2 regions of the Enterobacter cloacae complex sp. R_G8 genome follow, and region 2 is predicted to be linked to the other one. Evidence: predicted binding sites of a transcription regulator. Region 2 holds the regulator's gene; the other holds the start of a gene.

Region 1 (4,433 bases), 1.8 Mb from region 2:
ACGAACCGTCACATGACCCGGAAACCGAAGCGGCCAAATTTATCGACGCTGACAAAGGCGTGGCAGACACCAAAGCGGCCCTTGATGGCGCACGCTACATTCTGATGGAGCGCTTCTCCGAGGATGCCGCCCTGCTCTCCCGTGTGCGTGATTATCTGTGGAAGAACGCCCACATCGTCTCTACCGTGGTGGCAGGCAAAGAAGAGGAAGGCGCGAAATTCCGCGACTACTTCGATCACCACGAACCGATTTCAACCGTGCCTTCTCACCGTGCACTGGCCATGTTCCGCGGCCGTAATGAAGGCGTGCTGCAGCTCTCTCTCAACGCCGACCCGCAGTTTGATGAGCCGCCAAAAGAGAGCCACTGCGAGCAGATCATCACCGACCACCTCGGCCTGCGCCTGAATAACGCCCCGGCAGACAGCTGGCGTAAAGGCGTGGTGAGCTGGACGTGGCGCATTAAGGTGTTGATGCACCTCGAAACCGAACTGATGGGCACCGTGCGCGAGCGCGCTGAAGACGAAGCAATCAACGTCTTTGCCCGTAACCTGCATGACCTGCTGATGGCCGCACCTGCTGGCCTGCGTGCGACCATGGGTCTCGATCCGGGTTTGCGTACCGGCGTAAAAGTGGCAGTGGTTGACGGTACCGGCAAGCTGGTGGCAACCGACACCATTTACCCGCATACCGGTCAGGCGGCGAAAGCGGCGGTTGTGGTGGCCGCGCTGTGCGAGAAATATAACGTCGAGCTGGTGGCCATCGGCAACGGTACGGCCTCCCGCGAAACCGAACGTTTCTACCTCGACGTGCAGAAACAGTTCCCGAAAGTGACGGCGCAGAAAGTGATCGTCAGCGAGGCCGGTGCGTCCGTCTATTCTGCGTCTGAGCTGGCGGCCCAGGAGTTCCCGGATCTGGACGTCTCCCTGCGCGGTGCGGTCTCTATCGCCCGTCGTCTGCAGGATCCGCTGGCGGAGCTGGTGAAGATCGACCCGAAATCCATCGGTGTGGGCCAGTATCAGCACGACGTGAGCCAGACGCAGCTGGCGCGTAAGCTGGATGCGGTGGTGGAAGATTGCGTAAACGCCGTGGGCGTGGACCTGAACACCGCCTCCGTTCCTCTGCTGACCCGCGTGGCAGGCTTAACCCGCATGATGGCGCAGAACATCGTTGCCTGGCGTGATGAGAACGGCCAGTTCCAGAACCGCCAGCAGTTGCTGAAGGTAAGCCGTCTGGGGCCGAAAGCGTTTGAGCAGTGTGCGGGCTTCCTGCGCATCAACCACGGCGATAACCCGCTGGATGCGTCAACCGTTCACCCGGAAGCCTACCCGGTGGTTGAGCGCATTCTGGCAGCGACCCAGCAGGCACTCAAAGACCTGATGGGCGACAGCAACGCACTGCGCAACCTGAAAGCAGTCGATTTCACCGACGAGCAGTTCGGCGTGCCGACCGTGACCGACATCATCAAAGAGCTGGAAAAACCGGGCCGCGATCCGCGTCCTGAGTTCAAAACCGCGACCTTTGCCGACGGCATCGAGACCATGAACGATCTCCTGCCGGGCATGGTGCTGGAAGGTGCCGTCACCAACGTCACTAACTTTGGCGCTTTTGTCGATATCGGCGTGCATCAGGATGGCCTGGTGCATATCTCATCGCTCGCCGACAAGTTCGTTGAAGATCCGCATACGGTGGTCAAAGCGGGCGATATCGTGAAGGTGAAAGTGCTGGAAGTGGACCTGCAGCGCAAGCGCATCGCGCTGACCATGCGTCTGGACGAACAGCCAGGTGAAACCAACGCGCGCCGCGGCAGTAACGGCGGTGGCCGTGAGCAGCAGCGCCCGGCCGCAAAAGGCGCGAAGCCACGCGGACGTGATGCTCAGCCTGCGGGCAACAGCGCGATGATGGATGCGCTGGCGGCCGCGATGGGTAAGAAACGCTAAGGTTGTAAATGCCCCTCACCCTAACCCTCTCCCCAAAGGGGAGAGGGCCGGGGTGAGAGGACAAATTATATCGCAAGAGATGAAACCGATTGCATATCCATATTTAAACCACCATTTATCACTCCGTTAACAAATACATTTATTATTCCCTGCCCCGTAATTCAGCAAATATTGAGCAAGGTCAAACAGGCCGTAAATTAATACGCTTAACAACATTCCGTCACAGTTTTCATATTGCTGATAAAAACTATTCTCATTATCATCCCATAGTAGATAATTTAACCTTCCGTGGAATCAGGCATTATGCAATTCACTCCAGACAGTGCATGGAAAATTACCGGTTTTACCCGCGAAATTAGCCCGGCCTATCGGCAAAAGCTGCTGTCGCTGGGCATGCTGCCCGGCTCGTCATTCCAGGTGGTGCGCGTGGCCCCGTTAGGGGATCCTGTTCATATCGAAACCCGGCGTGTGAATCTGGTACTGCGTAAAAAAGACCTCGCATTAATTGAAGTCGAAGCCTTATCCCAATAACAAGCCAGCGGTTTCAGTGAGTCGAAAACAATGAAAAAATTAACTATTGGCTTAATTGGCAATCCTAATTCCGGCAAGACAACGTTATTTAACCAGCTCACCGGTGCACGCCAGCGTGTGGGTAACTGGGCGGGCGTAACGGTAGAACGTAAAGAAGGCCAGTTCACCACGACAGACAATCAGGTCACCCTGGTGGATCTGCCCGGCACCTACTCCTTAACCACCATTTCGTCACAAACCTCGCTCGATGAGCAGATTGCCTGTCACTATATTCTGAGTGGCGATGCGGACCTGTTAATCAACGTGGTCGATGCGTCTAACCTGGAGCGTAACCTCTATCTGACGCTGCAATTGCTTGAGCTGGGGATCCCCTGCATTGTGGCGCTCAACATGCTCGACATCGCAGAGAAACAAAAGCTGCGTATCGACGTCGATGCCCTCTCCGCGCGTCTGGGCTGCCCGGTAGTGCCGCTGGTTTCTACCCGTGCCCGCGGAATTGACGCGCTGAAGCTGGCCATTGACCGCCACGCGGGCAACGCCGACGTTGAGCTGGTGCACTATGCGCAACCGCTGCTGCGCGAAGCCGGTCTGCTGGCGCAGGAGATGGACAACAGCATGCCCGCCAGACAGCGCCTGTGGCTCGGCCTGCAGATGCTGGAAGGCGATATCTACAGCCGCGCCTATGCGGGCCATGCCGCCGACAAACTGGACGTGGCGCTGGCGCTTCTGAGCGATGAGCTCGATGACCCGGCCCTGCACATTGCCGACGCGCGCTATCAGGCCATCGCCGCCATTTGCGACGTGGTCAGTAACGCCCTGACGGCCGAGCCAAGCCGCTTTACGGCCGCCGTGGACAAGATTGTGCTCAACCGCTTCCTCGGTTTGCCGATCTTTTTACTGGTGATGTACCTGATGTTCCTGCTCGCCATTAACATCGGCGGCGCACTACAGCCTGTGTTCGATGCCGGTTCGGTGGCGATATTTGTCCACGGCATTCAGTGGCTGGGCTACACCCTGCACTTCCCGGAATGGCTGACCATTTTCCTCGCCCAGGGGATCGGTGGTGGTATCAACACCGTTCTGCCGCTGGTACCGCAAATCGGCATGATGTACCTATTCCTGTCGTTCCTTGAGGACTCCGGGTACATGGCGCGCGCGGCCTTCGTGATGGATCGTCTGATGCAGGCCCTGGGCCTGCCGGGTAAATCCTTCGTCCCGCTGATTGTCGGCTTCGGCTGTAACGTGCCGTCGGTAATGGGTGCGCGCACGCTTGATGCCCCCCGCGAACGTCTGATGACCATCATGATGGCGCCATTTATGTCCTGCGGAGCGCGACTGGCTATCTTTGCGGTCTTCGCCGCGGCCTTCTTTGGTCAGCAAGGAGCACTGGCGGTCTTCTCGCTGTATGTGCTGGGCATCGTGATGGCGATCCTGACCGGGCTCATGCTTAAACACACCATCATGCGCGGGGAAGCGTCACCGTTTGTGATGGAACTGCCGGTGTATCACGTGCCGCATCTGAAAAGCCTGGCGATCCAGACCTGGCAGCGCCTGAAAGGTTTTGTGCTGCGCGCCGGTAAAGTGATTGTCATTGTCAGCATCTTCCTGAGCGCGCTGAACAGCTTCACCCTGAGCGGGCAGGCGGCGGATAACATCAACGACTCCGCCCTCGCCTCCGTCAGCCGCGTCATTACCCCGGTGTTTAAACCGATTGGCGTGCATGAGGATAACTGGCAGGCGACCGTTGGTCTGTTCACCGGAGCGATGGCAAAAGAGGTGGTGGTCGGCACCCTGAACACGCTCTACACCGCTGAGAATATCCAGGAAGAAGCGTTTAACCCGGCAGCGTTCCACCTCGGTGATGAACTGCTCGGCGCGGTGGAAGAGACCTGGCAGAGCCTGAAAGACACCTTCAGCCTGAGCGTACTGGCGAACCCGATTGAAGCCAGCAAAGGCGACGGCGAA
Region 2 (4,433 bases):
TGTAAAATCGACACTAAAATAAAATGTTACTCATTGAAAATTCGCTCTTTCCCCCGCCAGCTCTCGCCTTGCGTTAAATGTTACAAAGCACTACCAATTATGTGCACTTCGTCATAATCCTGAGTTTTGCCCGCCGAAAAGCATTGATAATTCGCGTCGCGAAAAATAACCTAAAGACGGTAGTTATTCGAGGGTATTTCCGACTACCCCTGACCATCAGGTCTTTTATATTTTTCGCCGTTTTAGGCGTTTTAATTCGTCAAAGAGGAATAATCTATGCGTACGTTCAGTGGCAAACGTAGTGCGCTGGCGCTGGCTATTGCCGGTGTGACAGCAATGTCAGGCCTGGTGGTGACGCCAGACGCTAAAGCTGCAGGCTTCATCGATGATTCAACCCTCACGGGCGGTATTTATTACTGGCAGCGTGAACGTGACCGTAAGGATGTCACGGAAGATAAATATAAAACGAACCTTTCTCACTCTACCTGGAACGCCAACCTGGATTTCCAGTCTGGTTACGCTGCCGATATGTTCGGTCTGGATATTGCCGCCTTCACGGCAATTGAAATGGCGGAAAATGGTGACAGCGGCCACCCGAACGAAATTGCCTTCTCCTCCAGTAATAAAGCGTATAAAGAAGACTGGTCCGGAGATAAAAGCGGTATCAGCCTGTATAAAGCTGCCGCGAAATTTAAATACGGCCCGGTATGGGCGCGCGGTGGTTATATTCAGCCAACCGGTCAAACCCTGTTAGCACCGCACTGGAGCTTTATGCCAGGTACCTATCAGGGGGCAGAAGCGGGCGCCAATTTTGATTACGGTGACGCAGGTGCGTTGAGCTTCTCGTATATGTGGACCAACGAGTATAAAGCGCCGTGGCATATCGAAATGGACAAGTTCTACCAGAACGATAAAAAGACCAAAGTGGATTATCTCCACTCGCTGGGTGCGAAGTACGACTTTAAAAATGATTTAGTGCTTGAAGCGGCATTTGGTCAGGCGGAAGGCTATATCGACCAGTATTTTGCTAAAGCCAGTTACAAATTTGATATTGCTGGTAGCCCGCTGAGTACCAGTTACCAGTTCTACGGTACGCGAGACAAAGTCAGTGATGGCAGCGTGAATGATATTTATGACGGCACGGCGTGGTTGCAGGCGCTGACCTTCGGCTACAAAGTCGGCCAGGTGGATTTGCGTCTTGAAGGAACGTGGGTGAAAGCGGAAGGGCAGCAGGGCTACTTCCTGCAGCGTATGACCCCAACCTATGCATCTTCAAACGGTCGTCTGGATATCTGGTGGGATAACCGTTCCGACTTCAACGCCGATGGCGAAAAAGCGGTCTTCTTCGGCGCAATGTATGATCTGAAAAACTGGAACCTGCCAGGCTGGGCGGTGGGGGCATCTTACGCCTACGCATGGGACGCGAAGCCTGCTGATATGGCAACACCGGACGCATACTACGATCCAAACTATCGCCTCAAAGAGTCCTCTTACAGCCTGGATGCGATCTACACCCTGCAGGATGGTCGCGCCAAAGGAACCATGTTCAAACTGCACTTTACACAATACGACAACCACTCCGATATCCCGAGCTACGCGGGCGGTTACGGCAACATCTTCCAGGATGAACGCGACGTGAAATTCATGGTTATCGCACCGTTCACCATCTTCTGATGACTCGTCCGGCGGGGTAATTCCCGCCGGACCGGAGACTACATATGAAAAAGATTGTAATCGTCGCGTTGCTGGCATCGGGACTGGTGGCTTGTGCGCAGAATCAGGCCCCGAAAGAGGACTCCCGTCTGAAAGATGCCTACAGCGCCTGTATCAATACGGCGGAGGGTTCGCCGGAGAAGATCGAAGCCTGCCAGAGCGTGCTGAATGTGCTGAAAAAAGAGAAAGCGCATGAGCAGTTCGCAACCCAGGAGAATATTCGCGTGATGGATTACCAGGCCTGTATCCAGGCGCGCAAAACCGGTAACGATCAGGAAGTCGCGAAGCGTTGCGATCGGATCTGGGAAGAGATTCGCAGCAACAACAGTCACTAACTCGTTATTATCATGCCCGGTGGCGCTGCGCTGCCGGGCTTTTTTTTTGCCAGACAACAGGCAAAAAAAAGCCAACCTTACGGCTGGCTCAGAGTATGAAAGCGTGCTTATTTCGCGTCGTGCGCGTGATCGTCTTCGCGGCAATCGCCTTCAGCGCAGTGACCATACAGGTACAGGCTGTGGTTTGTCAGGCGGATGCCATGACGGGCAGCGATTTCACGCTGGCGTGATTCAATGGAATCATCGCTGAATTCAATGACCTTGCCGCAATCCAGGCAGATCAGGTGATCGTGGTGATGCTGTTGAGTCAGTTCGAATACAGATTTACCGCCTTCGAAATTATGACGGGTGACAATGCCCGCGTCATCAAACTGGTTCAGCACACGATAAACGGTTGCCAGCCCAATCTCTTCGCCCATGTCGATAAGACGCTTATAAAGGTCTTCCGCACTGACATGGTGATTGTCTGGACCCTGAAGCACTTCAAGGATTTTTAACCGAGGAAGCGTAACTTTCAGGCCAGCCTTCTTTAATGCGGTATTGTTGTCAGTCATGCGGAATCTGTCCTGTTGCTAAACGATTCACTTCTATAGGAAGTGACAGAAAATGCACCTGGGATAATGCGTCTCATTATAGAACTGCCATGGCTAAATGAAAACTGCAAGTCTCATGTAAAGTATGCTTATAAAAACGTGGTATCACCAACAAACTTGCTCAATGGGAGCCACGTTTTATCAGGGGGACATTGTACAGGTCTGGGCGAAAAAGTTAAAAGATTGTAGCGATTAATTTAATCGGTTTGACCTGGTTTGCTGGCGCAACCCTCGTTGCGCCGCAATAAAAATCAGGCGTTGAGGATATCGTCCAGGTGCAGCTCTTCACGGATCTGCTTAACCCATTTTTCAACGCGCTCTGCTGTCAGTTCTGGCTGACGGTCTTCGTCAATCGCCAGACCCACGAAGTGATCGTCATCAGCCAGACCTTTAGACGCTTCAAAGTGGTAGCCGGCGGTAGGCCAGTGACCTACGATAACGGCGCCGTTTGGTTCAATGATGTCGCGGATGGTACCCAGCGCATCACAGAAGTACTCGGCATAGTCTTCCTGGTCACCGCAGCCAAACAGGGCAACCAGCTTGCCGTTGAAATCCACTTCTTCCAGTGTCGGGAAGAAATCATCCCAGTCACACTGGGCTTCACCGTAATACCAGGTAGGGATACCCAGCAGCAGGATGTCATAGCCTTCGAGATCTTCTTTGCTGCTCTTGGCGATGTCGTGCACATCGGCAACGTCTTTACCGAGCTGTTTTTGAATGTTTTTTGCGATATTTTCGGTATTGCCGGTATCACTGCCGAAGAAAATGCCGATAATTGCCATGAGTAAAATAACCTCTTGATACTTAATGGTATGGTGGCGCAATTTGTCCACGGATAAAGGCAATAATAGCAGAACAGGCAACCCTGCGGAAACAGCTATCGCGCAGGACTGCACTCTGTGCTACATGAAAAGGGTAATAAAGGGATTTTTCGGACTTATGCCTTGCTGCGCATGGTCTCGAGTTGGGTGATTAACATCTCTTCAATCAGCTCGCTGCGGCTGATATTACGCGCGTCAGCCAGTTCGTTTAGCGCATCGACGGCGTCGGCGTTGAGCTTCAGTTCGACACGCTTAAGTCCACGATTTTTATCGCGTTTAAGCTGGTTGCGTTTATTAATACGCAGCTGTTCGTCGCGCGAAAGCGGATTCGTTTTCGGTCGTCCCGGTCGACGCTCATTCGCGAACAGATCTAGTGTCGTACGGTCCGTTTGTTCTTTGGCCATGATTCTGAGACTTCGGGGGAAACACGCCGCCCTGCTAATGCCCGGGCGATAAGCGCGCCATCATACATCACCAAAAACGACACGCCAACGACTGGAAGCCCGCAGCCTTCCAGTCGCTCTCTTTTTAATCAATTTGCCGTGTCAGTGAGATAGCGGCGAATGGCGCGTAAGACGGCGTCTGGTTTTTCCGCGTGAACCCAATGTCCGGCGCCAGCGATGACGTGGGCACGGGCCTGGGGGAATTGCGCCAGCAGGGTATCGCGGTAAGCGTCGGTGACGTACGGCGAATTGCCGCCACGAATAAAGAGGGTAGGGTGCGGCCATGCCGGAACGGTTTTCCAGCCGACGATGTTATCGTACTGCTCCCACAGCACCGGCACGTTGAAACGCCACTGGCCGTCAACGAACGATTTCAGCAGGAACTGGATCACACCTTCTTCATCAAGATGCTCACGCATGACAGCGGCTGCCTGTTGACGGCTGGAGACGCCAGCTTCCGTCACCGCGTTGATGGCGGCAAAAATCTCGTCATGACGACGGACGTCGTAATCTACCGGGGCGACATCA

What was found. Region 2 encodes Fur, which represses iron uptake genes when iron is present. Its sites were predicted from a motif close to ATAATAATGAGAACNACTATCAA; they were not measured.
Region 1: the regulator Fur is predicted to act here: its motif matches at 2,178-2,200, upstream of feoA (ferrous iron transporter A).

The regions. Positions count from the first base shown of each region.
Region 1 is NZ_CP102246.1:582,138-586,570, reverse strand. Features, by position in the region: gene NQ842_RS02680 (Tex family protein) at 1-1,937, shown strand, start outside; gene feoA (ferrous iron transporter A) at 2,241-2,468, shown strand; gene feoB (Fe(2+) transporter permease subunit FeoB) at 2,499-4,433, shown strand, end outside.
Region 2 is NZ_CP102246.1:3,716,415-3,720,847, reverse strand. Features, by position in the region: gene chiP (chitoporin) at 277-1,674, shown strand; gene chiQ (ChiQ/YbfN family lipoprotein) at 1,719-2,048, shown strand; gene fur (ferric iron uptake transcriptional regulator) at 2,156-2,602, opposite strand; gene fldA (flavodoxin FldA) at 2,893-3,423, opposite strand; gene ybfE (LexA regulated protein) at 3,579-3,866, opposite strand; gene ybfF (esterase) at 3,995-4,433, opposite strand, start outside.